2 regions of the Enterococcus sp. AMC1086 genome follow, and region 2 is predicted to be linked to the other one. Evidence: a T-box and tRNA genes for the amino acid it is inferred to sense, from the RefSeq annotation. Region 2 holds a T-box; the other holds one or more tRNA genes.
What was found. A T-box is a leader RNA that pairs with one kind of tRNA and senses whether it is charged. The one in region 2 lies ahead of tyrS (tyrosine--tRNA ligase), so its partner is inferred to be a tRNA-Tyr.
Positions count from the first base shown of each region.

Region 1: it encodes a tRNA-Tyr, which carries the amino acid that the T-box ahead of tyrS (tyrosine--tRNA ligase) is inferred to sense. The anticodon was not compared.

Region 1 covers NZ_CM177100.1:1,451,607-1,464,031, reverse strand. The annotation lists gene AC4BC4_RS06840 (beta-glucoside-specific PTS transporter subunit IIABC) at 1-592, opposite strand, end outside; gene licT (BglG family transcription antiterminator LicT) at 712-1,548, opposite strand; tRNA gene AC4BC4_RS06830 (tRNA-Leu) at 2,227-2,310, opposite strand; tRNA gene AC4BC4_RS06825 (tRNA-Cys) at 2,328-2,398, opposite strand; tRNA gene AC4BC4_RS06820 (tRNA-Gln) at 2,433-2,504, opposite strand; tRNA gene AC4BC4_RS06815 (tRNA-His) at 2,527-2,599, opposite strand; tRNA gene AC4BC4_RS06810 (tRNA-His) at 2,631-2,703, opposite strand; tRNA gene AC4BC4_RS06805 (tRNA-Trp) at 2,718-2,788, opposite strand; tRNA gene AC4BC4_RS06800 (tRNA-Tyr) at 2,798-2,878, opposite strand; tRNA gene AC4BC4_RS06795 (tRNA-Phe) at 2,882-2,954, opposite strand; tRNA gene AC4BC4_RS06790 (tRNA-Asp) at 2,967-3,040, opposite strand; tRNA gene AC4BC4_RS06785 (tRNA-Val) at 3,050-3,122, opposite strand; tRNA gene AC4BC4_RS06780 (tRNA-Glu) at 3,135-3,206, opposite strand; tRNA gene AC4BC4_RS06775 (tRNA-Ser) at 3,222-3,310, opposite strand; tRNA gene AC4BC4_RS06770 (tRNA-Asn) at 3,356-3,429, opposite strand; rRNA gene rrf (5S ribosomal RNA) at 3,437-3,552, opposite strand; rRNA gene AC4BC4_RS06760 (23S ribosomal RNA) at 3,648-6,559, opposite strand; tRNA gene AC4BC4_RS06755 (tRNA-Ala) at 6,749-6,821, opposite strand; rRNA gene AC4BC4_RS06750 (16S ribosomal RNA) at 6,905-8,465, opposite strand; gene AC4BC4_RS06745 (HAMP domain-containing sensor histidine kinase) at 9,087-10,589, opposite strand; gene AC4BC4_RS06740 (response regulator transcription factor) at 10,601-11,287, opposite strand; gene gnd (NADP-dependent phosphogluconate dehydrogenase) at 11,436-12,425, opposite strand, start outside.
Region 2 covers NZ_CM177100.1:2,163,597-2,176,021, reverse strand. The annotation lists gene AC4BC4_RS10260 (ISL3 family transposase) at 1-964, opposite strand, end outside; gene tyrS (tyrosine--tRNA ligase) at 1,216-2,484, opposite strand; T-box leader at 2,536-2,738, opposite strand; gene AC4BC4_RS10250 (AI-2E family transporter) at 2,897-3,952, opposite strand; gene AC4BC4_RS10245 (Y-family DNA polymerase) at 4,161-5,459, shown strand; gene AC4BC4_RS10240 (hypothetical protein) at 5,456-5,812, shown strand; gene AC4BC4_RS10235 (YdcF family protein) at 5,886-7,100, opposite strand; gene AC4BC4_RS10230 (ATP-binding protein) at 7,254-9,104, opposite strand; gene AC4BC4_RS10225 (response regulator transcription factor) at 9,216-9,941, shown strand; gene citG (triphosphoribosyl-dephospho-CoA synthase CitG) at 10,007-10,894, opposite strand; gene AC4BC4_RS10215 (GntR family transcriptional regulator) at 10,878-11,582, opposite strand; gene AC4BC4_RS10210 (CitMHS family transporter) at 11,851-12,425, opposite strand, start outside.

The DNA of each region.
Region 1 (12,425 bases), 710 kb from region 2:
TTTCTTTGATTGCATTGACCATCCCTACAAAGTTTGGATGGAGTAAAATTCCACCAACCATCATGGCTAAATACATATTAGTTTTAAATTTCTGTGCAGATGACGCTGCTAACAAAATAGGTAAAAAGTAAAAAGCAGAATCTGCCATAAAATCAATGATAATATAAGTCTGACCTGTTTTGTCGATCGCGTTAAAGACAACTAGAAGAGACAGAACAGCTTTTAACATACCGGCCGCCGTAATCGCTGGTAAGATTGGTGTAAAAATACCTGTAATCGTGTCGATAACTTTTGAAGCCGTACCACGTTCATCCTTCCCATTAGATTCGACTTGTTCTTCATCTAATGCGGGCACTTCTTTTAAAATTTCTTTATAAACACTTCCAACATCACTACCAATAATGACCTGATATTGTCCACCTTTTGAAACAACCCCCATCACGCCTGCTGTATTTTTCAATACCTCTGTTTCTGCTGTTCCTTCATTTTTCAAATTAAAGCGTAATCTAGTAGCACAATGAGTCAAACCCGTGATATTTTGTTTTCCACCGATTTTTTCAATAATTGTTTGTGCTAATTCTTGATAATTCATCGTTCATCCCCCTAATTTAATTACAAATCGAAATAAAATACATAAAAAAATACCTAAGAAACCTCTTATTTCAAAGAGATTTTCCCTAGGTATAGCCTGCTCTTTCGCAGTAACAATCCTTAATTGTTGGTTATTCTTCTGATATGGATGGTGAGATAGATCATCTCGTCCTCTTGTAATTCACGACCAAATTCTTTTCCAATGTACTCGCGTATTTTCAGTGCACAAAGATATTCTTCTTGATATTTTTCTTTTAACATAAATAAGAAACCTTCATCTTTGTCTTTATCCAATTCTATTCCACTAAATAAACGTTGAACAAAAAATTTCAAATGCGTAATAAATCGTTCATAATTTAGCGTGTATTCATCCAAATCAGTTTTATAATGATATTTAACGATATTAATGATTTTTTGAATGACTTTTGTCATTTCTGAAACTTGGCTGACCTGAGATAAATCTAGTTCTGCATTAACGATATGTAATGCAATAAAACCAGCTTCATCTTCTGGAAGCACTATATCCAGACGATTGGAAATAATAGTCAATGCTTCTTTTCCAATCAAATATTCATGATTGTAAAAACGCTTGATTTCCCAAAGCAGTGCGTTTCTAACAGGTAGACCGCTACTTTGTCGTTCGATTGCATAATCGATATGATCAGTTAGCGTAAGATAGATATTTTCATTCAGCTTTTTTCCTAAAGAAACTTTGGCAAATCCAATAATTTCATTAGCAACCTGTAAATGCTCTAAACGAACATTTGCTAACAGCTGCGTAAGCTTATTTGTATTTAAATCGGCATTGCTTGTATATATTTTTTCAATAAGAGAATCCTCAATAACATCGCCGATATTTTTTTTAAAGCCAATACCTTTGCCCATCACAAGTACTTCGTGACCGTCAGCATCAAGTGACTTCACAATATTATTATTGATTACTTTTTTTACTTCCATAATATCTCCTCAATGAGATTAGATCAGCTAGCTAATTAAATGTTAATAAAAGAAATAAAGTATAGCCTGAAAATTCAGTAACAATCTTGATTTCTCTTGTTATTAAAACATGAAAATAAAGCGTTGTCAACCAAGGAAAAATACAATCATTCGCTTTATAAAAAAATTTCTACTTATAAAATATTATTATTACTTAACGTAAGTCGGTAATTAATAAGAGCGATTTAATTTTTCAGTATTACTAACTTCTATCAATACATATACTTATTTTTTAGTGTTTCTAATATTAATAGTTAAATTTTATTTCTAAGTAATTTGTTATCTTTCCATGATGCTCTTTTACGGCTGCATTGTCTGGATATTTTTTAAATAGCCATTTTTCATATTTTTAAGAGTATTCATTTTATCAATTACTAAATAATCTTGATAGATTTGAAACCCAGCAACACCTAAAACATCTAACGATAAGGATGCTCCCCCAACTCTCCGAAAAGAAGTGTTTTACTAAAAAAAGAGTGAATCGATAGAAAAAATGAAGCCATATTACTCTCTATACCAAGTAATTTAACTTCAATCTCAGTTAAATATCAACGAATAAGATACAAAAATACAAAATTACTTCAAAATGTTTAAACAAAAAAAGAGCATTAACATAAGAATATGTTAATGCTTGGCATATACCGGCGGCCGGGGTCGAACCGGCACGATCGTGAGATCACAGGATTTTGAGTCCAGCGCGTCTGCCAATTCCGCCACGCCGGCATAAAATAATTTTTGCAAGGCGGTAACCGGATTTGAACCGGTGATGAAGGTTTTGCAGACCTCTGCCTTACCACTTGGCTATACCGCCATATTACAATTTAAACATTCTCAAAAAGAGAAAACTGGGGTAGCTGGATTCGAACCAACGCATGACAGGATCAAAACCTGTTGCCTTACCGCTTGGCTATACCCCAATAATTAAAATTAAAAGCTAAGGGCGACTGATGGGAATCGAACCCACGCGTGGCGGAACCACAATCCGCTGTGTTAACCACTTCACCACAATCGCCATAAAACATATGATAAAAATTAAAGCTAAGGGCGACTGATGGGGATCGAACCCACGCATGGCGGAACCACAATCCGCTGTGTTAACCACTTCACCACAATCGCCATAAACTTGCTAACAGGGATAGTAGGAATCGAACCCACAATGACGGTTTTGGAGACCGTAGTTATACCGTTTAACTATATCCCTACTAAATAATGGAGGAAAGTGGATTCGAACCACTGAACCCTAAGGAACGGATTTACAGTCCGTCGCGTTTAGCCACTTCGCTATTCCTCCAAATGGCGCAAGACAGAATCGAACTGCCGACACACGGAGCTTCAATCCGTTGCTCTACCAACTGAGCTACTGCGCCAAAAACTATAAACGGTCTGGACGGGACTCGAACCCGCGACCTCCTGCGTGACAGGCAGGCATTCTAACCAGCTGAACTACCAAACCGTAATTTAATGGAGGTTGACGGGATCGAACCGCCGACCCCCTGCTTGTAAGGCAGGTGCTCTCCCAGCTGAGCTAAACCTCCAAAAAATATAAATGACCCGTACGGGAATCGAACCCGTGATACCGCCGTGAAAGGGCGGTGTCTTAACCGCTTGACCAACGGGCCAATAAAGACTTAATACGGAGAGTAAGGGATTCGAACCCTTGAGACAGCGATAACCGTCTACATGATTTCCAATCATGCTCCTTCGGCCACTCGGACAACTCTCCAAAGTTAAAAGAAGCAAGCATACTCATAAAGCTTATATTAAGAAACTCCGGCAGTAGGACTCGAACCTACGACATCATGATTAACAGTCATGCGCTACTACCAACTGAGCTATGCCGGAATAATCAGCGTGGCGACGTCCTACTCTCACAAAGGGAAACCCTTCACTACAATCGGCGCTAAGAAGCTTAACTTCTGTGTTCGGCATGGGAACAGGTGTATCCTTCTTGCTATCGCCACCACACTGGGTGTTGTTGCTATTCAATTGAGTGATTATTCACTCAAAACTGGATTGAAGTTGTAATCAAACTGTCCGATCTACTTTTTTATTTCGTTTCTTTGGTTAAGTCCTCGACCGATTAGTATTGGTCCGCTCCGTACATCACTGCACTTCCACTTCCAACCTATCTACCTGATCATCTCTCAGGGGTCTTACTTTCTTAAAGAAATGGGAAATCTCATCTTGAGGTGGGCTTCACACTTAGATGCTTTCAGCGTTTATCCCTTCCCTACATAGCTACCCAGCAATGCCCTTGGCAGAACAACTGGTACACCAGCGGTAAGTCCATCCCGGTCCTCTCGTACTAAGGACAGCTCCTCTCAAATTTCCAACGCCCGCGACGGATAGGGACCGAACTGTCTCACGACGTTCTGAACCCAGCTCGCGTGCCGCTTTAATGGGCGAACAGCCCAACCCTTGGGACCGACTACAGCCCCAGGATGCGACGAGCCGACATCGAGGTGCCAAACCTCCCCGTCGATGTGGACTCTTGGGGGAGATAAGCCTGTTATCCCCAGGGTAGCTTTTATCCGTTGAGCGATGGCCCTTCCATGCGGAACCACCGGATCACTAAGCCCGACTTTCGTCCCTGCTCGACTTGTAAGTCTCGCAGTCAAGCTCCCTTCTGCCTTTACACTCTGCGAATGATTTCCAACCATTCTGAGGGAACCTTTGGGCGCCTCCGTTACTCTTTAGGAGGCGACCGCCCCAGTCAAACTGCCCACCTGACACTGTCTCCCACCACGATAAGTGGTGCGGGTTAGAGGGTTCATAACACAAGGGTAGTATCCCACCAGCGCCTCCACCGAAACTAGCGTTCCGGATTCATCGGCTCCTACCTATCCTGTACATGTGGTACAAACACTCAATATCAAGCTACAGTAAAGCTCCATGGGGTCTTTCCGTCCTGTCGCGGGTAACCTGCATCTTCACAGGTACTAAAATTTCACCGAGTCTCTCGTTGAGACAGTGCCCAAATCGTTACGCCTTTCGTGCGGGTCGGAACTTACCCGACAAGGAATTTCGCTACCTTAGGACCGTTATAGTTACGGCCGCCGTTTACTGGGGCTTCAATTCTGAGCTTCGCCGAAGCTAACCCATCCTCTTAACCTTCCAGCACCGGGCAGGCGTCAGCCCCTATACTTCATCTTTCGATTTTGCAGAGACCTGTGTTTTTGATAAACAGTCGCTTGGGCCTATTCACTGCGGCTGACCGAAGTCAGCACCCCTTCTCCCGAAGTTACGGGGTCATTTTGCCGAGTTCCTTAACGAGAGTTCGCTCGCTCACCTTAGGATACTCTCCTCGACTACCTGTGTCGGTTTACGGTACGGGCAGTTGTTTTCTCACTAGAAGCTTTTCTTGACAGTGTGACATCAGGAACTTCGGTACTATTATTTCCCTCCCCATCACAGCTTGTCCGTATAGAGTAAAGCATTTGACTCTACTCAAGACTTACTGCTTGGACATGCACTTCCAGTCGCATGCATTCCTTAGCCTCCTGCGTCCCTCCATTGCTCAAACAAAAACAACTGGTACAGGAATATCAACCTGTTGTCCATCGCCTACGCCTATCGGCCTCGGCTTAGGTCCCGACTAACCCTGGGCGGACGAGCCTTCCCCAGGAAACCTTAGTCATACGGTGGACGGGATTCTCACCCGTCTTTCGCTACTCATACCGGCATTCTCACTTCTAAGCGCTCCAGCCGTCCTCACGATCGACCTTCAACGCCCTTAGAACGCTCTCCTACCATCACACCAGAGGTGTGATCCACAGCTTCGGTAATATGTTTAGCCCCGGTACATTTTCGGCGCAGGGTCACTCGACTAGTGAGCTATTACGCACTCTTTAAATGGTGGCTGCTTCTGAGCCAACATCCTAGTTGTCTGTGCAACCCCACATCCTTTTCCACTTAACATATATTTTGGGACCTTAGCTGGTGGTCTGGGCTGTTTCCCTTTCGACTACGGATCTTATCACTCGCAGTCTGACTGCCGAATATGAATGAATGGCATTCGGAGTTTATCTGAATTCGGTAACCCGAGATGGGCCCCTAGTCCAAACAGTGCTCTACCTCCATCATTCTTAACTTCGACGCTAGCCCTAAAGCTATTTCGGAGAGAACCAGCTATCTCCAAGTTCGTTTGGAATTTCTCCGCTACCCACAGCTCATCCCCGCACTTTTCAACGTACGTGGGTTCGGTCCTCCAGTGCGTTTTACCACACCTTCAACCTGGCCATGGGTAGATCACATGGTTTCGGGTCTACGACTACATACTCATTCGCCCTATTCAGACTCGCTTTCGCTGCGGCTCCGGCTCTTCACCTTAACCTCGCATGCAATCGTAACTCGCCGGTTCATTCTACAAAAGGCACGCCATCACCCATTAACGGGCTTTGACTTGTTGTAGGCACACGGTTTCAGGATCTATTTCACTCCCCTTCCGGGGTGCTTTTCACCTTTCCCTCACGGTACTGGTTCACTATCGGTCATTAGGGAGTATTTAGCCTTGCGGGATGGTCCCCGCGGATTCCGACGGAATTTCTCGTGTTCCGCCGTACTCAGGATCCTCCTAGGTGTTGCCAACATTTCGTCTACGGGGCTATTACCCACTTTGGCGAACCTTTCCAGGTTCTTCGACTATCTTGACAGACTACCACATCGGAGTCCTACAACCCCAACAAGCAAGCTTGTTGGTTTGGGCTTTTCCCGTTTCGCTCGCCGCTACTCAGGGAATCGAATTTTCTTTCTCTTCCTGCAGGTACTTAGATGTTTCAGTTCTCTGCGTCTACCTCTATCCAGCTATGTATTCACTGAATAGTAACATCCTATAAAAGATGCTGGGTTTCCCCATTCGGAAATCTCTGGATCATAGCTCACTTACAGCTCCCCAAAGCATATCGGTGTTAGTCCCGTCCTTCATCGGCTCCTAATGCCAAGGCATCCACCGTGCGCCCTTATTCACTTAACCTTACGATCTTACGATCGGTTTTGTTTGGCTCGTTTCTCTAGCGATAGAGGCGTGACCAATAAAATAAGCTTCGAACTATTTTAATTAAAAAACTCATTCAACGCGGTGTTCTCGGTTTGTTTTGATTACTTTTATACTTCAATATCCAGTTTTCAATGAACAATAATTTAGTAACCCATTGGTTACTAATGGAGCCTAGCGGGATCGAACCGCTGACCTCCTGCGTGCAAAGCAGGCGCTCTCCCATCTGAGCTAAGGCCCCGTGGTACATATTAATTTAAGAGTAAACCTCTCAAAACTGAACAAAGTGTCGACGAATGTATAAGTTTCCGTAATATTCCTTAGAAAGGAGGTGATCCAGCCGCACCTTCCGATACGGCTACCTTGTTACGACTTCACCCCAATCATCTATCCCACCTTAGGCGGCTGGCTCCACAAGGGTTACCTCACCGACTTCGGGTGTTACAAACTTTCGTGGTGTGACGGGCGGTGTGTACAAGGCCCGGGAACGTATTCACCGCGGCGTGCTGATCCGCGATTACTAGCGATTCCGGCTTCATGTAGGCGAGTTGCAGCCTACAATCCGAACTGAGAGAAGCTTTAAGAGATTTGCATGACCTCGCGGCCTAGCGACTCGTTGTACTTCCCATTGTAGCACGTGTGTAGCCCAGGTCATAAGGGGCATGATGATTTGACGTCATCCCCACCTTCCTCCGGTTTGTCACCGGCAGTCTCGCTAGAGTGCCCAACTGAATGATGGCAACTAACAATAAGGGTTGCGCTCGTTGCGGGACTTAACCCAACATCTCACGACACGAGCTGACGACAACCATGCACCACCTGTCACTTTGTCCCCGAAGGGAAAGCTCTATCTCTAGAGTGGTCAAAGGATGTCAAGACCTGGTAAGGTTCTTCGCGTTGCTTCGAATTAAACCACATGCTCCACCGCTTGTGCGGGCCCCCGTCAATTCCTTTGAGTTTCAACCTTGCGGTCGTACTCCCCAGGCGGAGTGCTTAATGCGTTAGCTGCAGCACTGAAGGGCGGAAACCCTCCAACACTTAGCACTCATCGTTTACGGCGTGGACTACCAGGGTATCTAATCCTGTTTGCTCCCCACGCTTTCGAGCCTCAGCGTCAGTTACAGACCAGAGAGTCGCCTTCGCCACTGGTGTTCCTCCATATATCTACGCATTTCACCGCTACACATGGAATTCCACTCTCCTCTTCTGCACTCAAGTCTCCCAGTTTCCAATGACCCTCCCCGGTTGAGCCGGGGGCTTTCACATCAGACTTAAGAAACCGCCTGCGCTCGCTTTACGCCCAATAAATCCGGACAACGCTTGCCACCTACGTATTACCGCGGCTGCTGGCACGTAGTTAGCCGTGGCTTTCTGGTTAGATACCGTCAAGGTAAGAGCAGTTACTCTCCTACTTGTTCTTCTCTAACAACAGAGTTTTACGATCCGAAAACCTTCTTCACTCACGCGGCGTTGCTCGGTCAGACTTTCGTCCATTGCCGAAGATTCCCTACTGCTGCCTCCCGTAGGAGTCTGGGCCGTGTCTCAGTCCCAGTGTGGCCGATCACCCTCTCAGGTCGGCTATGCATCATGGCCTTGGTGAGCCGTTACCTCACCAACTAGCTAATGCACCGCGGGTCCATCCATCAGTGACACCCGAAAGCGTCTTTCAAGTCAGCACCATGCGGTGTCGACTATTATGCGGTATTAGCACCTGTTTCCAAGTGTTATCCCCCTCTGATGGGTAGGTTACCCACGTGTTACTCACCCGTCCGCCACTCTTCTTTTCAAATGAGTGCAAGCACTCGGTAGAAAAGAAGCGTTCGACTTGCATGTATTAGGCACGCCGCCAGCGTTCGTCCTGAGCCAGGATCAAACTCTCATAATAAAAGTTGAACACAATCCGAAGATTGTTAAGCTCATTTGGTTGCTAGCATATTGCTTCGCTTTGTTAAAAATTGTTGTTTGTTTTTACCGTTGTAAAAACAACCTACACATTTGGTTCGTCTTACTTTGTTCAGTTTTCAAAGGTCTACTGTGTTACCTCGCAGCAACTTTTATATCATATCAAATCTTCGATTCGATGTCAACACTTTTTTAAAAAAGTTTCAAAGTTTTCTCTGCTTGATGTTATCGAATGTTTCGCGACAACTTCATTAGTTTATCAGGTCGTTTGTTATTTGTCAACAACTTTCTTCCTAATTTTTCAAGTTTCTTTGTTGTTATTAATTAACAACTTTGTTATTCTATCATGATTGTATTCTTTTCGTCAAGAGGAAAAAAACATTTTTTCTCTTTCACCCAATTAACAAACATTCATTAGAACATTTATAAATATAACAATACTTATCATAAAATGCAACTAGAAAATGCCTGTTTTTTGATTCTTTTTTTCTTAGCGAACAAATTACTTGAACTTCATTTGAGCATTCGCTTTTTCTCTACTATTATGTGTTCTAATGATTAGATTATTCGGTTAAAAGATTAAAAAGAGCAGGAACATTTTTTCCTACTCTTCTCCTTCACTTTTTTTAACTATTGGAATATAGATTCTAAATATTGTTCCTTGATGAACAACACTTTCTGCGTCTATCTTTCCCTTATAATTTTCTACTAGCTGTTTAGCAATTGATAATCCTAATCCATTTCCGCCCTTGTTACGAGCTCGTGCTTTATCTACTCTATAGAAACGATTGAATATTTTATCTAAATCATCTTCTGGAATTCCTTCACCAAAATCTTGAATAGCAATTTCAAATTCACTTAATGTTTTTGAAATTGAAATATGAACCTCTTTTCGAGTCGTCGAATATTTTACTGCATTATCCAAAATAATGATTAGAAGCTGTTCGAAGTGATTTCGGTAAATACCCAATGTCACTTCATGCAATAAGTCATCATCTAGAGTAATAACAAAATCCGGATATAGAATTTTAAAATTGTTAAACACTTGATAGACGACTTGTTTAGCATTTGAGGTATGATTCGAATACTGCACATCAACTTGTTCTGCTCGCGATAGATCTAACATTTCTTGGACTAAGCTTTTCATCCGAACAATTTCTTGCAAACTTGCTTCTAGGGATTCATCCAAAATCTCGGGATCTTCTTTTCCCCAGCGATTTAATAAGCTTAAATGCCCTTCTATAATCGCAACTGGTGTACGTAATTCATGGGAAACATCTTCTACAAATTGCTCTTGTTGCTCAATGTATCGTCTCATGCGATCTAACATTTCATTAAATATTTCTGCGAGGTCTGCTAACTCATCATTAGAATGTATATCCGGCATATGGATATCCGATTGCGGATCTTTTCTAATTGTATCCATAGTATCTCGTAAAACTTTCACAGGTTTTAGGAAGTAAGAAGATAAAATAAACCCTAGTATGCTGCTCAAGATCAATGAGATGATTTCTAATACAATCAGCGTCAGTAATAAACGGTTTCTAATATCATAAAAAGAAGACAACTCGTAAAAAGCCTGAATATAACCAATCTGCTCTCTGTTCTTTTTTGAATAAACTGGTTGAATAATTAAAAAACCTGTTTTGTTATCGATTGATTTAATTTCAGCATATTTTTTTTCTTTTTTTCCTAATTGACTTTGTAATTTCTGTGTTTCAAATACTAGAGTCCCTTTTTTATCGTATATTGATAGGAACAATGCTGGCTGTCCTAGCTCAGAAATCATCGTATCCATTTCCATCAGTGAGCCCTCTATAGAAATCCTTTTGTTATCCAAAGCATTTTCATCAACACTAGGTGTTTTCAATTTTTCATAGACATCTGATACACTCAAGTTTCCATCAGCATTCGCTAAACGATTCCCCACCTCAGCAACTGTTCTCTCTACATTTTCTCGTTCCTTCTCAACAATGAGGTTGACTGAGGATTTATAAGTGATCACGGCAAAAATAGTAAATACAACAAATATGAAGAAAGAACTTGCAGAAGCCCACTTGATTGTCAAAGAAGGCCCCTTCAGTTCTTTTTTTGCTGCTTTTTTCATTTTTAAATATTTCACGAGCGCATCACATAACCTGTTCCACGAACAGTTTGAATGTAGCTCTCCTCGCCTGGAACATCAATTTTGTTACGTAGATAACGAATATAAACATCGACAACATTCGTTTCGACTTCTGTTTCATAACCCCAAACTTTATTTAATAGTACATCACGAGCTAATACAACATTTACATTTTCCATTAAAGTTAATAGTAGTTCATATTCACGTTTCGTTAATTCAATCATTTCAGAATTACGGCGAACAACGCGATTTTCTTTTTCAATTGTTAAATCACGATAGGTGATAGTTGTTTGTTTTGCTACATTTTTATCACCTTCAATATCAATTCGGCGAAGTAACGCACGTAAGCGAGCTAATAACTCTTCTATAGCAAACGGTTTTACAATGTAGTCATCCGCACCATGATCTAATCCTGACACTCGGTCAATTACAGAATCTCTTGCTGTCATCATGATGATTGGTGTGTTCTTCACTTGACGTACACGTCGACAAACTTCAAGCCCATTCAATTCAGGCAACATCAAATCTAAAAGGATAGCATCCCAATCATTATTTAAAGCCGCTTCCAAACCAGTACGTCCGTTGTAGTGAACCTCTGTAGTATAGCCCTCGTGTTTCAGCTCCAGTTCTACAAAACGTGCTAAGTTTTTTTCATCTTCAATAATTAGAATATTACTCATTGGTTATTTGTCCTTTCTCTTTAAAAGCTATCTTAAAGCTTACCCATTATACCCACTTTTGCGTCAAAAAGCTAGCAACAACCTGTTTTTACTTCATAGCAGAGAGAAAACCATGAGAAATTTTTGAATCCCATGGCTTTCAAACGTACTATTCTTCATTATACCAACTATAGTGGTACGTACCTTCTTTATCAATTCGTTGATACGTATGAGCCCCAAAATAATCTCTTTGCGCTTGAATCAGATTTGCTGGCAAACGCTCTGAACGATAAGAGTCGTAATAAGCAATAGCTGAAGCGAAAGTTGGGACTGGAACACCCGCTTGAACTGCAATCGATACAACATCACGAACAGATTGTTGATATTTTTTTGTTATATCGATAAAGTAATCATCTAATAATAAGTTTTCAATTGCTGGATTTTTATCATATGCATCTGTGATCTTTTGTAAAAACTGAGCACGGATGATACAACCTGCACGCCAGATTTTGGCAATCTCACCGAAAGGCAAGTCCCACTCATAATCTTCTGATGCTACACGTAATTGAGCAAAGCCTTGAGCGTAACTCATAATTTTACTGAAATACAACGCTTCACGAATCTTTTCGATCAATTCTTTTTTATCCCCTTGATAACCAGGTGTTTCAGGCTTAGCTAAGACTTTACTTGCTTTTACACGTTCATCTTTATAAGCAGAAATAAAGCGAGCAAAAACTGATTCTGTGATCAACGGTAGTGGTACACCTAAATCTAAGGCGCTTTGGCTTGTCCATTTACCAGTGCCCTTGTTACCGGCAGCATCCATGATTACATCAACGATTGGCTTACCTGTCCCTTCGTCGTCAGTACGCGTTAAAATATCAGCTGTGATTTCTACAAGATAACTGTCTAGTTCACCTTGATTCCATTCTTTGAAAATCTCAGCCATCTCTTCAACAGAAACACCAAGAATATTTTTCATAAGATCATAGGATTCAGCAATTAATTGCATATCACCATACTCGATTCCATTGTGTACCATTTTAACATAGTGGCCTGCCCCATTAGGACCGATATATGTCACACATGCTTCGCCATCTTCAGCTTTAGCTGATATTTTTTCTAATATAGGAGCCACTAGTTCATAGGCTTCTTTTTG
Region 2 (12,425 bases):
GGAGTCGATCAACGAGTTCTGTTTCTGTTAAATAGGTGCGGAAAGAAGGACGCCATTGGCGTTTTTCAAAATCGAGCTTCGATTGGTTCTTTTGAAGAAGTTTCCAGTACTTCTTCAAGTGTCGATATTTTTTTGCCTCTACAGTTCCTTTCTGGAGAAACAGATTCATTCGTTGAATGCGGTGTTTTAAAAAGGTTCGTCCAATGTGTTGGACAATGTGAAAGCGATCGAGAATAATCTGAGCCATAGGAAACAATTTTTTGACGAGAGAAAAATAAGGAGCGTACATATCACAAACGATATATTTTACACGTTCACGAACAGACAAAGAGAATCGTGAAAAATAACGTTGTAAAAAGGACAATTGACGGTTTTCAATGACATCAATTAACTGCTTTGTTTGACCATCCATCATGATAAAACTCATAGAAGCAGCGACCTGTTTAACCGATTTAAATTCATCAAAACAAAGGACTTCAGGCAAGGTCAGGCGATTGATTTTTTTCGGTTCATAAAATTGTTTCAAGACGCGATAGACAGAAGAAACAGAGACCTTCTTTTGACGCGCAATCTCACTCATAGACGTGACCTTTCTTAATCGATCGGCAATGGATAGCTTCACTTTCTTAGAAATCGAACACCCTTTTTGGATCAGACTTGTTTCAGCGACGAACGTTCTTTCACAGGAATAACAGAAGAAACGGCGTTTCTTCAAGCGTAAATACGTTTGATACTCAGACACATCGTTCATTAAAATAAGACAAGTCGTATAGCCCCAACGAATAATCTTTCCTTTTTCTTTCTCTCCACAATGAAGACAGGAGTGGGCTAAATAGTCTAATGTACCAGAAAATACCTGACAAATTCGTCCCTTAATGCGTTCTTTTTCTAAAGAATTTTCAGTAAAAGTAATGTTTAAGTCTAGAATATCTAAGGTATTTTTGATAAGATTGGTGTAAGACATCTTGATTTCCTCCTTTTAATTGGTTTTAGTCGACTTAATTCTAAAGGATATCGGGATGTCTTTTCTATTATTTTGCATTAAAAAAAGATGCCGGTGATTTCTCACCAACATCAGAAAGTATAGAGCCGTTTTTTGTTAAATAGAACGTATCTGGAACTATTTTTTATTTAATGGTTGGTGAATCATAATGACTATTTGCCTTATACTATTGATCGCATCTTCTTTGATTTGAAACGACAAAAATATTCCTATTATTTAGCAAGTATTTTCACTAAAGTGTATTGTTTTTTCCCTTTTCGAACAATAATAAATTTTCCATCAAAGCTATGATCTGCTGTAACGGTAAAGTCCAATTCTTTAATACGATCACCATTGATTGAAATTGCACCATTTGTGATATCTTCTCTAGCTTGGCGTTTAGAAGGTTCGATTCCAAGTTCAATCAACCAATCTACAAGATTTTGATCAAGCGATTCTGTTTCAATAGTAGGCATGTTTTTAAAACCTTCTTCAATTTGCTTGGAGGTTAGATTTTTTACGTTACCTGAAAATAATGCTTCTGAGATTGCTAGAGCATCATTTAAATCAGCTTCACTGTGAACAAACTTTGTCATTTCTGCTGCTAGTACGCGTTGTGCTTCACGTAAGTGTGGTTCCGTTTGGACTTTTACTTCTAGGGCATCAATTTCCTCTTTCGTTAAGAAGGTAAAGAATTTCAAGTATTTGATTACGTCGCGGTCGTCTTGGTTTACCCAGAATTGGTAGAATTCGTAAGGCGTTGTTTTTTCTGGATCAAGCCAAACTGCACCGCCAGCTGATTTACCAAATTTTGTTCCATCTGCTTTTAACATCAATGGAATTGTTAAACCAAAGGCTTTTGCATCCGCACCTTCTTTTTTACGAATCAAGTCTAAACCTGCTGTAATATTGCCCCATTGATCGGCGCCGCCAATTTGCATGCGGACATTATTATTTTGAAATAAGTGCAAAAAGTCCATTGATTGTAGGATTTGGTACGTGAATTCTGTAAAGGAAATTCCTGTTTCTAAACGGCTTGCTACGATATCTTTGGCAAGCATTGTGTTGATGTTGAAAAATTTACCATAATCTCTTAAGAAGTCTAAAAGAGTAAGATTGTGTGTCCAGTCATAGTTGTTTACTAATGTTAATGTATTGTCAGTATCTACAGCAAATAATTTTTCCATCTGTCTTGTTAAAGAGTCAACGTTATGTTGGATGGTGTCCATTGTCTGTAATTGACGTTCTGTTGTTCGTCCACTTGGATCACCGATTGTTCCGGTTGCGCCACCGATTAAAATAACAGGATGGTGTCCGAATGCTTGGAATCTTTTTAGCATCATAAATGGAATCAAATGCCCGATATGCATACTGTCTCCTGTAGGATCCACACCGCAATATAGTGAAATGCTCTCGGTCTCAACGTATTTTCGTAAACCTTCGCTATCTGTTTGTTGGTTGATGGCGTCACGCCATTCTAATTCATCAATAATGTTTTTCATTTCGCCTATTCCTCTCCTAAATAAAATAAAAAACGCCCCATAGGTTTTAGCCTATGGGACGAACTTCGCCGTGTTACCACCCAAATTGTACATGAAAAGATCATATACCTCTCAAATCTGTATCGTAGATAGACGCCTACTTACGGTAGGAAACTAAAAGTGTAATTCACAAAAATGTATATGCCAACTCTCACTAAATGCTGACTCTCTGAAAAAGGGACATTACTGCTACTTCGCTTTATTAAAGTTTGATATGTTATTTTGTAGCAATTTTACGACAAATAAGCCAACTTGTCAAATACTTCCTTGAGAGTCACGTTTACAAGTTTTGGTTTAGGCATTAATTCATCGGCCTAAACAATTTTATAAGCGTTGATTTAGCTATTTTTTAAACGAAAGCAGAGCAAAGGAATTATTTTTCTTTATTATTTTCTGGATCATATGTTATTTTTTCAGTGAAAGAATGGATGGGTTTGACCTTTAAGATATCTAAAAAGAAAGTAAAAATCGGGATACCGACAATCAATCCCCAAACACCAAACAATCGTTCACTGATCAATAAAATAACAAATGTATAAAAAATCGGTAATTCTGTTTTGCTGGACATAAATTTGGGATTCAATACGTAAGACTCAAATAAATGCACTACGATGATCACCACTAAAATATAAATTACATCGTTGATACCACCTTGTGAATAGGCGATGAAACTTAGCGGAATACAGGAGATAATCACTCCTGCAACGGGTATTAGACTCAAAAGAAAAATCATGATTGCTAAACTTGGCAATTGATGAAATCCAATCAAAGCCAAACAAATCGTTGTAATACTAGTATTAACAACAGCAATAAAGAATTGAGCTTCCATTACGACACCAAATGTATTTACAAACTTATCAGCAAAATAATAGATGTCTTGAAAAAACCAGTCGAAATCACTTTTTAAAAATAACTTAGAAAACTCAGTCATTTGTTTTTTCTCGATCATAAAAAAGAAACTTAGAACAAATGAAAGGACAAAGGAAATACCGATCGAACCAATGTCTTGAACATAACGTAAAATGGTACTCGCCCCATTTTGGATTTGTGACATTAAATTTGATTTCTCTAGATAGTCATCTATGATCATCAATAGTTGGTTATGATTATCTCCTGGATTTTTATAAAAATGGATCACCGAGTTATACATCTGAACTGTTTGATGGATAACAACTGGTACATACTTTGTAATAGCCAGATAGACTAAAAAAACAATTAAAGAATAGGTTGCTAAAACTAGTATGAGCGATGGGATTTTTAAAAAGCGCTGAACAAATTTCACGAAATGAAGCGCTAAAAACGTAAAAATAAATGTTAATAAAATCATTGTGATCATACTTCTAGCTAAAAATAAAACAAAAATAACAACACCCAAAACAAAAAAACGTCTTAATCGTTCGTTTTGAATAAATTTTTCATAAACCGACACAGACTTCACTCCTTTAAACTATGATTCGTTGTTTGTAATATCTTATATAACTATAATGCTTTTTTACATTTTTAGATAGTAGTTCTATCTATAATTCTAAAAAAAGAATTATTTTTACTCAGGCTCAAATTTAAAAAGGTGTTCCCCTTTACAAAATGAACGTATGTTCGTATAATTGGTTTTGAAATAAAACAAGGAGAGGAATGCTATGTTTTTTGATTATGAAAAAGAACCAAGAAGAGTGATTTTTTGCATTGATGTAAAATCATTTTACGCGTCAGTAGAATGTGTCGCTAGAGGTTTCAATCCAATTGAAAAAATGTTGGTAGTCATGAGTCATGCAGAAAATACGGGTGGTTTGGTTTTAGCTTCTTCTCCAAAAGCGAAAGAAGTACTGGGAATCACCAATGTGACACGAAAATATGATGTTCCAAACCATCCAGAATTGGTAATCGTCCCACCGCGAATGAATGAGTATATCAAGGAAAATATGAAAATCAATGAGATATATAAGAGCTATGTAGCAGATGAAGATCTACATATTTATTCGATTGATGAATCGTTTTTAGATGTGACCGCTAGTTGGAAATTATTTGGACGAACACCGGTAGAACTCGCACAGATCATCCAACAAAGAATCAAAAATGAAACAGGATTAGCGATCACAGTTGGAATAGGGGATAATCCCTTATTAGCAAAATTAGCGATGGATATTGAAGCTAAGCATAATCAGGAGCGCTTAGCCCAATGGCATTATGAGGATGTATCCGAAAAAGTTTGGACAATCGAAACGATGACCGATATGTGGGGGATTGGGAGTCGAATGGAGAAACGCTTAAATAATTTAGGGATTCGATCCGTTTATGATTTGGCACATGCTGATTTGAATAGTCTGAAAAGAAATTTAGGAATCATCGGTGAACAGCTTTATGCTCATGCACATGGTATCGACCGCAGCCGTTTATCGGAAAAATATATACCAGAAGAACGCTCTTATAATAATTCTCAAATTTTGATGCGAGATTATTTGCGACAAGAGGAGATCGAAGTTGTGATACGTGAAATGGCGGAACAAGTGGCGGCCAGACTTAGAAAGGCACATTGCCAGACAGAATGTGTGCATTTATCCATTGGTTTTTCAAGGACTGATAAGTCTTTAGGATCAGGATTTTCAAGACAAATGAAAGTTCCTTTAACAAATAGTAGTAAGCTGTTGATTGAGTATTGTTTAACAATATTCAGACAACATTGGCATGGAGAAGAAGTACGACATATTGGGATTACTTATACCAAATTGAATTATAATACTTATGTACAACTAGACTTATTTCATGAACCTGATGAACAGATCAAAGAGTTAGAGTTAGATCAGCTGATTGATGATATCCGGCAGCGATTTGGCTATGTTTCTTTAGTTCATGCGAGTTCAGTATCATCAGGCGGCACAGCAATTTCAAGAGCATCATTAGTCGGTGGGCATGCTGGAGGAATGGAGGGCTTACAATGAGCAAAGAGCGGGATTATTATTTTGAACAGTATCAAGATCGAAAAATGAAAAAGTGGGCAGGTTTTTATTTATCTGAACATACAGCAATCATTGAACAAGAGAAAAAAAGACAGCCAGCTGAAAAAAAAATTCAAATGAGTTGGACGGAAATCGATGAAGTTTTAGCTCAGGCTTTTCAAAGTCAAGCTGAAGTGAGGATTCAAAAAGAAGAACTGGATTGTGATGGGAACTACGGTGCAGACGTTATAGGAAGGATTCAAGGACATGATGCATTAGGGATTTATGTAGATGGGCATAAGATTGGCTATGATGAGATCCGCCATATCCAATTTCATAAAAAAAATAAGGCTTAGACATAACTCTACGAGTCATATCCAAGCCTTAAGGAATCAGAATAAACGCTTCTGTTCCAATTTTGTTTTAAGTTTAATGACGAGAGATAAAAAAGAATTGAACGAATGCTAAGAAAATCATCACGAATGCAATCAGTCCGCATATAATCAAATGACGGCGTTTGTGCATCATTACAATGGCAATAAACTCTCTTAAAAAAGCATTTGGTAGAAAGTAAAAGGCTGTTTTTGCTCCAAGTCCATCTGCGTTTAGATTCGCCATTTTCGCAAAAAGACCTGCACGAAACAGATGGAAATTGTTGGTTGTAAATAGTGCATGAAAATCTGTTCCACCAAAAACTGTTTCCATGATTTCTTTTGAAAATCTCATATTTTCTAAGGTGTTTTTTGAATTTGATTCAACTAAAATATCTTCTTCTGGAATTCCTTTTTCGATGGCGTAATCTTTCATTGCAATACTTTCAGCAACATGCTCATCATTCCCTTTACCACCAGACATAAGAATTTTGGGTGGACTTAATGTAGCATTGGCTTGGGCTTTATAAAATTGAATGGCCTTTTCGATTCGTTTGCCTAAAAGTGGCGGGACTGTTTTTCCATCGATCAATCCAGCCCCTAAAACGATGATAAAATCTTGATCATATTTAGGCTGATTAAATTGATAAATGACTGAAATCGTCAAAAAATTATAGAAAACAAAAGAAAAGTAGAACATTGAGAGTGGTAAGATACCAAATAATAGAGAGGCCCACTCAGGCAAAATTCGACTTGAATAATGATTAAAAATAAGAAAAGCCGTCAGACCAACTGCTAAAAGTAGTGTTAATAAGTTCGCTAATGAATGTCCTTCTTTGCGCATAACGACGATTGCATTCCAATACAAAAATACAACCAAGGCATAAAGTCCGATCAATATAAGTAGGAACAAAACAACGAGCGTAATTCCTGCTAAAACAATCAATAATGGATTGAGTGTTCTATAAAGCAAAGACCCCAAATAAGTCATACCAACAATTAGAAATAAGTTAAATAATAACCCATTTGTTAATCTACGTTTTTCTTTAAAATAACTAAAAAGAAAAAGCAGTAGAAAGCTTGATGGTAATAAGAAATAGTAGGTGTGAAGCTGAATTTCTAGGTAAATGACATACACGATAAAACAAATTGAGAACCAAAGTACTTCATAAAATTTCCAATCTTGATTCACCTTTTTTTTGCGCCACTTTGGGATCCAAAATACACCAATAAGATAAACAATGCCAATAATAATACTAAAATAATTCCCCATAATAGAACTCCTTCAATAAATGATTTCAATCTTAGTATAACGAAAAAGAAAGAAAAAAAATACTCTAACGTTTGTTTTTAGACGACTTAAAAATACTTGTATGAAAATAAGCATTCTTCAAACCAATAGAACAAAAGAATGCTTATTTTTTAATTATTCACATGAACGAACGGGGAATGTGATGAAAAAACTTGTTCCAAAACCTTCTATTGACTCTAATGAAAGGAACCATTCATACTTCGCAACTATTGAGTTTACTGCAAACAAACCAAGACCAGTCCCTTCATCAGCTGATTTCGTCGTGAAGAAGGGTTCAAATATTTTTTCTTGTAATGCTATGGGGATGCCAGGACCATTGTCAGAGATTTCCAATGTAACAAAACTGTCAATATGATTTATCCGATGGGTGTTTGTTCTCAGAAAATCAGTTGTCTCTTTTGAGGCAGGTCCGACAGTTACTTGAATTTTTTGTATATTGTCTTTATTGTTTTTTGTTGCTTGATAGGCATTGGTGATTAAGTTATAGATCAAATTTTGTAAATCAGTTTCTTCTAATTTAGTCGTTCCCAAATTATCTTGAATGGATAGCGTTAGTTGAACTTTCTTAGGAATGATTTCCCCAATCAAATGAGCGGCTACACCAATCGTAGCTGAAATGTCCATCCATTCTTGAACACTTTTTTGAGGTTTAGAAAAGTGCAATACATTTGAAGAGAGCTGTTTTCCTTTTTGGGCAGAATGTAAAATCTCTTCTAAATCTGCTTTCAATAAAGGATCGTCTCCGTGTTCCTCCAATAATAATTGTGTGTTGCCTATAATGGGGGTTAAAAAATTGTTCATGTCATGAACGATCGAAGTGGTTAATAAACCGACTGTTTCCATTTTATTTCGCTGGTAGAGTTCTAATTCAAGTTGATGCTGCATTTTTTGTTGTTTTTGCTTTTCGATCAATTGACGATTTTCTGCTTCGATCGTTTCTTTTTTTCTAAAATTATGAATAAAGAGCGAGCAGATAATGATCAATAGTAATAATAAAACGAGTAGAAAAGACAAGACGATCACAAAATTAATAATGGCATCATTTCGTTCATTATAATCGGCATTTATTGCAACAACCCAATGGGCAAGTCCGACATCGATCCATTCAAAGGCACTGATTTTTAAGACTTCTGTCGGCGTATCTTCATCCCACCAATAAGAGTTGTAGGTCAATTTTCCAGATGAATGGTTTAGCTGATATTTTTCCAATCGTTTTAAATCAGAATAATCAAAGTTCGGATAAAGTTTTTCTCGGCCGTTGATAATGTCTAAACCAACTTGCTCTTTTACAGGATGCATAATGACAGTCATTGACTGGTCTTTAATCATGGGATAGCCTTTATAGTCGACTTCAAAATCTTGCAGAAAATTCCTATAGAAAACGTCCAAATTTAGCGGTAAAATCAGATAACCATCGATAGTACCAGAAGCAGTTTTGATTTCTTGGTAAAAATTGACATAGGCTTTTTTGTCGATAAAATACGAATCACCATTTTGAACGGTCGGTTCGGCTAAAAGCTGTTTTAAAGACAAATCATGGCTAATGAATGGATGAATGGTCTTGATATCTGCAATGACTACTTGTTTTTTCTTAGAATCCCAATGAAAAGCGTATAAGGGGGTACCGTCAGGTTTCATATAAAAAAGTGCGTCAGCTTCATTGTTTAGTGATTCAAAAAATGTATTGAGAGAAGAAGAACTGTTTTTTAAGTAAGTTTCTGGATTATCACTATTTTTTAAATTGCCATCGATAGCTAGATAATTAAGTGCTTGGTGTCGATTTTTCATGGAAAGCTGAATCACTTTTCCAACATATTCTGTCGACTGTAATAAAAAGTCTTGTCCACTGGCAGTAGTTGTTTTGCGAATAACGGAAAAACCACGAACTGCAAAGAAAACGGATGCAACAATAAAAACGATCATTGCTGCGATCATGATGTTCACAATTCTATTTGTTCGTTTCATTGGTCTAGCTCCTTTTAAAAGTCTGTTCATATCATAACAAGTTCATGTTGAAATTTAAAGATAATTCCGCTATTGTATAGGTAACGTAAAAAGAATGTTGAGGTGTATACATTGCGGAATGAAAAAATTTTAGTAGTAGATGATGATCCTGCAATTCGCCGATTAATTTGGAAATCGCTTCAATCAACGGGATTATTGGTGTATCAAAGTGATACAATTGAACAAACCTTAGATATTATGGATCGAGTGACATTTCAATTATTTTTATTGGATGTTAGTTTAGAACATGAAAGTGACGGATATCATTTGGCTCAATTGATTCGAGAACGTCAACCATTGACACCGATCATATTTGTTAGTGGAAAAAAGAGTGAGTATGATATTATTAGTGGTTTAGAATCTGGTGGGGATGTTTATCTGCCTAAACCGTTTGCGCCAAATGTCTTACGAGCGCAAGTTATTAGTACATTGAATCGAACAGAGCAGCTATTGACCTTGAGTCAACAACGTGAAGAAACGATGTTGAGAGAAGGGATTTTTTCATTTGATAAAAACCAATATCAGTTTAGCAAAAATGGTGAAATTGTGAGCATGACGTCAAAGGAGATCATGATGATTTTGTTTTTTATGGAGAATCCGTATCAAGTATTTAGTAAAGAACAGATTTATGCGAATGTCTGGAGTAATGGAGATATGGATAAGAATCTAATCACTGTGTATATTAATTATCTAAGAAATAAAATCGAAGATGACCCCAAAAAACCAAAATATTTACAGACGGTTTGGGGAATTGGCTATCTGTTCAATCCGGAAGGAGAGGCCAAAGCGGGTGTTTAATAGCTATAATTATAAAACAGGTGGTGATCAATCGAGTCATCACCTGTTTTTTATTTATGTAAACCTTAAAATAAACCTTCCAATTTTCCTGAAAAGAAACTCAAAGCGACTAAATCAGCTGACCCACCAGGGCTGAGATTTTTTTTGATCAATTGCTGATCAAAAAGAAATAAAGCATCTTCTAGTTCTTTTTTTGAACAATCTATGGAAAAAGCTTGTGATAGTTCACAGGCCTGTTCTTTGACGGTTTGCCAAGCCGAAATCCCACCGCGATTAATCAAATTAGAATCTTCAGTTGTAGCCATTAAATGGAGTAGTAATAGTAGAAATAGTGTTCGTAGCTCACTCTTACAATGCTGCCTTAAAAAGGGGAGCGCACTATTTTTAAGCGTAGGATAACCTAATTCTGCTTCACCTCGAATCCCAACGATACCATATTCTAAATAAAGTTTTTCTCCATAGCTCAATTGTTGTTTTTGAGTTAAATCAGCAAAATCATTTGAAAGTAATCCTTTTGTCATAAGACGTATATAATTGAAAATAGCGGATGTGTTTTGTTGGGATAAAGGGAGTTCGAATTTTTGCGCATTCATTACTTTCCCTGTAGCGCTTAAAAGTAAGGCGAACGAAAAATTGGCTCCTTTATGGGTATTGACACCATTCGTTTGTTTCAGCATCGCGGTTTCTGCTTTCTTACCAAGTGTCCGTACCTTTTCAAATAAGTCTAATGGTGTTCCATCATGAGTGAAACCTAACTGTGCATATTCCGTAAGAAAAGGAGCAAGGGCGACACTACTATCAATAAAAGTAAAATAATTCATATCTGTATGTGCGCCGCAGCTTTTAGGATCGACTAGACCTGGTTTAGGGTAAAGAGCTGCTTCATATAATAAAGCTTGTAGTGCAAATTCGCCAATCAATTGAGAGGTGTTTTTTTTATTTAGCTGTTTCATTTAAATGTTTTTCCATTTCCTTAAGAATAAATGTTTGAGAATAATCCAAATGCTCTGTGATCAATAGCTTTAGCTGTTCTTCTTCCTGGTTCATCATACATTTATAAATTAGCCAATGTTCATTTAAAGCCTTATCTCGACGATCTTTAGAACGAATCGAAATATCTCGAAAGTAGACGAGGTATTCACGTAATTTCATAACGATCGATTTTAAACGCAGCATTTTACTTTTTTCATAAATGAATTCATTAAAATCAGAAAAATTTTGTAACACCGCATCAATTTCATTTTCGTCATTTAAACGTTCAGTTTCTGCCAGCAACATTTTCAGTTCAGCAAAATCTTCAGAAGACATTTCTTTCATTGCAGTGGTCGTTGCTAAAACATCCAAAGATTTTCTAATGGCGTAAATTTCATTGGCATCACTCAGCGATATTCCACGAACAATATTTCCCACTCCTCGAACATGATCAACCAACCCTTCTTCAAGCAACTTTTGTAAGGCATAGCGGATCGGTGTACGACTGATATTCATTCTCTCGGAAAATTCTTTTTCATTGATTCGTTGACCTGCTGGAATTTCACCAAGAATAATTGTTTTTCTAAATGCTTTATAGACAAGTTCTTTAAGCGGTTCATTTAGGCTTAAATCTAAATTTTTCCCTACGGCTTCTGATATCGTACTCATCTGATTACTCCTCTGCTTATTAATAATAGGAAAAATAAATGAATGTTTTTATTGTATACTGCTAAAAAAGATAAGAAAAAGAGTGAGACGAAAACATTTAGCTCCGAAAAACAAGTAGGTATTGCGTAAGTTCAATCTATTACGTGTATTGTGTCTTCCGATAATTTTAGTTTATTTTCGAATGCATGACTTGCGTTCCCTAAAATCGTTCTGCTTTAGAAAGTGATCTAACTATTTTGTCTCATCTTATCTCAGTCAATTTAACTAATTATTGTGGAATATAAAGTGGCATATGACCAGTCAAAACGATTGTGACAACAAAGATAATGAAAATACCGAGTGCCCATTTCGCCGATTCTTTTTGCCATTGTCCCATGTCTAAACCGGTTAAACGAAGTAATAGATAAATAAAGGCAACTAATGGACTTAACAAATGGAATGCTTGTCCCATCAATGAAGCCAAAGCCATTTGCATATCAGTGAATCCGTAAGCACGTCCAGCTTCAGCTAGTACCGGCAAGACACCAAAGTAAAAACCATCATTTGAGATAAAGAAAGTACCTGGAGCAGAAATTACCGCGATAACTAGACCCCAAAAACCAGCTAATTGATTTGGAATGATTTTTGTAAAGCTTTGAGCCAACGCTTCAGCCATACCAGTCCCTTGGAAAAGGCCCATAAAGACGCCAGCTGCAAAAACCAAGATAACCACCTGCACAGCATCACCGCCATTCGCACCGATACGAGAAGATTGATCTTTTAAAACAGGGTAGTTGACCATTAAAGCAATCACCGTACCAGTTAAAAATAGAAATAATGGAGGTAAACCAAGGCCAACGAATG